DNA from 2 places in the Dactylosporangium sp. NPDC005555 genome. Region 1 is predicted to be linked to the other one. Evidence: riboswitches for the same ligand, from Rfam matches in the RefSeq annotation. Region 1 holds a riboswitch; the other holds the start of a gene.

Evidence for each region. A riboswitch is a leader RNA that binds a small molecule or an ion and turns the genes downstream of it on or off. The one in region 1 is predicted to bind cobalamin.
Region 2: it holds a riboswitch for cobalamin, as region 1 does, so the genes downstream of both, ABZS58_RS37285 (prenyltransferase/squalene oxidase repeat-containing protein) here and metE (5-methyltetrahydropteroyltriglutamate--homocysteine S-methyltransferase) in region 1, are expected to answer to the same signal.

Annotation. Positions count from the first base shown of each region.
Region 1 covers NZ_JBEXDG010000021.1:102,241-104,422, forward strand. Annotated here, with positions in the region: gene ABZS58_RS24305 (ribonucleotide-diphosphate reductase subunit beta) at 1-640, shown strand, start outside; cobalamin riboswitch at 671-890, shown strand; gene metE (5-methyltetrahydropteroyltriglutamate--homocysteine S-methyltransferase) at 893-2,164, shown strand.
Region 2 covers NZ_JBEXDG010000048.1:3,071-5,252, forward strand. Annotated here, with positions in the region: gene ABZS58_RS37280 (hypothetical protein) at 1-450, shown strand, start outside; cobalamin riboswitch at 570-719, shown strand; gene ABZS58_RS37285 (prenyltransferase/squalene oxidase repeat-containing protein) at 808-1,851, shown strand; gene ABZS58_RS37290 (hypothetical protein) at 2,076-2,182, shown strand, end outside.

The DNA of each region.
Region 1 (2,182 bases):
GTTCGAGGCGTTCGCGGCGGTGGAGAACATCCCGTCGATCGCGCGCAAGGCCGAGTTCTGCTTCCGGTGGATCGACTCGCTCGGCGACCTGCGGGAGCTGAAGACCCGCGACGACCGGCGGGCGTTCCTGCTCAACCTGATCTGCTTCGCCGCCTGCATCGAAGGGCTGTTCTTCTACGGCGCCTTCGCCTACGTGTACTTCCTGCGCTCCCGCGGCCTCCTGCACGGCCTCGCCTCCGGCACCAACTGGGTCTTCCGCGACGAGTCGATGCACATGGCGTTCGCGTTCGACGTCGTCGACACCGTACGGGCGGAAGAACCCGACCTGTTCGACGCCGCCCTCGAGGCGCAGGTCCGCGAGATGCTCGCCGAGGCCGTGGAGTGCGAGGTCCAGTTCGCCGCGGACCTCCTGGAGCAGGGCGTGTCCGGCATGTCCCTGGCCGACATGCGCGAATACCTGCAACACGTCGCCGACCGGCGACTCGCCACCCTCGGCATCGCACCGCTGTACGGCAGCCGGAACCCGTTCGCGTTCATGGAGCTGCAGGACGTGCAGGAGCTGTCGAACTTCTTCGAACGCCGGGTGTCGGCGTACCAGGTGGGGGTGACCGGCACGGTCAGCTTCGACGACGACTTCTGATCGGGGTTCCGGTGCTGCCGGCGCACCCGTACGATGGCCGGCAGTGCTGGTTCGCCCCGTTCGCAAGGACGGGGCGTCGTAAGAGGGAACCCGGTGTGAGACCGGGACTGCCCCGCAGCGGTGAGTGGGAACGACCGCCGTCATCAAGCACTGGACCCTTTGCGGGGTCTGGGAAGCGACGGCCAGTAGGTGGCACCTGTCGGTGTCGCGCCCGCAAGTCCGAAGACCTGCCCGCACTGCGCGCACCGACCGGTGCGCGCCGCCGGCGACCCCTCGGGAGGGTCAGGGCGGAAGCCGGGTCTTCCCGCTTTCCCCTTCCCTGAGGTCGTCGCGACTTCGAGGGAAGGATCCCCCTGTGGTGAGCACCGCATTCGGGCAGAGCACCATCCTGGGCTATCCGCGCTGCCGCCGATCCCGGCCGCATGGCGCGACGCGCCGGTCCGGGCCCGGCTCGAGGCGCTGACCCCGGCGGACCGGCAGCGGGGCCCCTACGCCGTCCGGGCCCGGGTGCAGCAGGAGCGGCTGCTGCTGCCCGACCTGCCGACCACGACGATCGGGTCGTTCCCGCAGACCTCCGAACTGCGCAAGGCCCGCGCCTCGGTCAGGGAAGGCACCCTCGACGCCGCCGGCTACGCCGACCGGATGCGCGACGAGGTCCAGCACGTCATCCGCCTGCAGGAGGACCTCGGCCTCGACGTGCTCGTGCACGGTGAACCGGAACGCAACGACATGGTGCAGTACTTCGGCGAACAGCTCGACGGCTTCGCGGCCACCGATCTCGGATGGGTGCAGTCGTACGGGTCCCGGTGCGTCCGCCCACCGATCATCTACGGCGACGTGGCCCGCAGGGCACCGATGACCGTCGAGTGGTCGACCTACGCGCAGTCCCTGACCAGCAAGCCCGTCAAGGGCATGCTCACCGGGCCGGTGACGATCCTGGCGTGGTCGTTCGTGCGGACCGACCAGCCCCTGGCCGACACCGCCGACCAGGTCGCCCTCGCGCTGCGCGACGAATGCAACGACCTGGAGGCCGCCGGGATCACCGTCATCCAGGTCGACGAGCCGGCGTTGCGGGAGACGCTGCCGCTGCGCAAGGCGGACCAGCAGGCGTACCTGGACTGGGCTGTCGGCTCGTTCCGGCTCGCGACGAGCGGCGTCGCCGACGGCACGCAGATCCACACGCACCTGTGCTACTCCGAGTTCGGCGAGTTCATCACCGCGATCGACGCCCTCGACGCCGACGTGACCAGCATCGAGGCGTCCCGCTCCAAGATGGAGGTCCTCGACGACCTCGCCGCCATCGGGTACGGCCGCGGCGTGGGCCCCGGCGTCTGGGACATCCACTCCCCCCGCGTGCCGTCCCACGACGAGGTCGTCGAGGCACTGCGCCGCGCCGTCACCGCCGTCCCGGCCCGACGGCTCTGGGTCAACCCCGACTGCGGCCTGAAGACCCGCGGCTACCCCGAGGTCGAGGCGGCACTGCGGCACCTCGTCGCCGCCGCCGCCGAACTGCGCGGCAACTGACGATCGGCATCCCGGGCG
Region 2 (2,182 bases), on a different contig from region 1:
CCGGCCGACGACGACGTCGGCGGCGAGGACGGTGAGGCGGACGCTGTCGGCCTCGTCGACCTTGACCGCGCCGTGCGCCCCGTCGAAGACGATGGCACCGAAGCGGCCGACGGCCCGGAACTCGGCGCTGGCCGCCTTCACGTCCAGCTGGGAGCCGGCGGGCAGCTGCACGGTCACGTCGACGGAGCCCGAGCTGCCGAGCAGCTGGTGCCGCACCCCGGCGCCGACCGCGATCCGCAGGACGCCGTCGCCGTATTCGACCGTGGTCTGCTCCGCCACCTTGACGTCGCGGCTCTTCGCGGCGTCGGCGGGCCGGACCTGAACGGTCGTGTCGGCCCGGTCACCGGCGATGAACTGGACGCGGCCCGCGGGGATGTCGAGGACCGCGGAGATCGGGGTGGGGGTGTTGAAGGTCTGCATCGTGCGCTCCTCTGTCCGTTCGACTGGTGAGAGCACGTTCGCCTCCGCCACTGACAGCGGGCTGACAGCGCGCGGACACGTCGTCCCACCCGCCGTCAGCGTGCTGTCGGCATCGCCACAGCGCGGCGGCTGGGATTGACGGCACCGCTCCGCCGGGACAGACTGTCGGTCACAAGTACATAGCCGTGTGTTGATGGGGGAAGTCCGGTCGAAGTCCGGCGCTGGCCCGCAACGGTAGGCGGTGAGCGATGTCTGCTCGCCGCGAGTCCGAATACCTGTCCGACACGCGTCGTCTCCAGCACCTCCCTACCCGTCGTGGCCCACGGGTCGGAGCCACCGGGCATGCCCGGTTTCTCCCGACTGCCAGGGCCGGAGAGGCATCGCCCGATGGCAGTCCCCCGGCACCGCGCCCGCACCCTCCTCACAAGGGTGCTCACCGCGCTCGCCCTGTCCAGCGTCCTGACCGCCACGGCCGTCACGCCGGCCAATGCGGCACCGCCCACCGTCAACCGGCCCGACGCCGCCGCGGGGTGGCTGGCCCGCCAGCTCGTCGACGGCGAACGCTTCGAGGTCGTCTTCGACGGCGTCGCCTACCCCGACCAGGGCCTGACCATCGACGCGATCCTGGCGTCCGCCGCCGCGAAGGTCGCCGGCACGAACGCCGCCAAGGCGACCGGATGGCTGGCCCGGCCGGAGATCCTCACCGGCTACATCGGCGACGGCACCGAGGCGTACGCGGGCGCGACCGCCAAGCTCGCCCTCGCCGTGCAGGTCCGCGGTGGCAACCCTGCCGCGTTCGGCGGCGTCGACCTGATCGCCCGGCTGCGCGGGCTGCAGGCCCCGTCGGGCCGCTTCTCCGACCGGTCGGCGTTCGGCGACTACAGCAACCAGCTCACCCAGGCGTTCTCGCTCCTCGCCCTGGGCCGCACCCCGGCCGGGGCACCCGCGTCCGGCGGCGCGTACCTCGCCGGCACCCGCTGCGCCGACGGCGGCTACCCGCTCTACTACGACCAGCCGACCTGCGTCAGCGACGTCGACGCGACCGCGTTCGCCGTGCAGGCGCTGCTCGCCGTCGGCCGTCCCACCGACGCGGCGCCGGGGGTCGCCTGGCTGGTCTCGGCGCAGGCCGCCGACGGTTCGTTCGCCGATTCCGCCGGTACGGCGAACGCCAACAGCACCGGTCTCGCGGCACAGGCCCTGGCCGTCGCGGGACGGCCGATCGCCTGGCTGAAGGCCCGCGGCTTCCTGCTGAGCCTCCAGATCCGCTGCGGCGCGGACCGGGGCGCCATCGCCTACGCTCCCGGCGGGTTCGACCCGGCGACCGCGGTCCGTTCGACCGCGCAGGCGGTGCCCGGACTGACCGGCTCCGGCCTGGCGACGCTCACCGCGAGCGGATCCCGCGCCGCCGCACCGATCCTGGCATGCCCGTGAACGCCACACCTGGCATGCCCGTGAACGCCACTCCCCACGTGCGCCTGAACACCGCTCCTGGCGTGCCCGTGAACACCAGACCTGGCATGCCCGTGAACACCAGATCCGGCGCGCGCCTGAACACTCCTGGCGTGCCTCTGAACACCAGTTCCGGCATGCCCGTGAACACCACTCCCCGCGTGCCCCTCAACACCGCCGGCGTGCCCCTGAACACCAGTTCCAGCATGCCCGTGAACACCATCCACAGTGGAGGAATCATGCGCCGGCTGCTGTCCGCCGTGTTCGCCGCGCTCGCCGTCACCGCGACGTTCGTCCTCGCCGATCCCGCGCC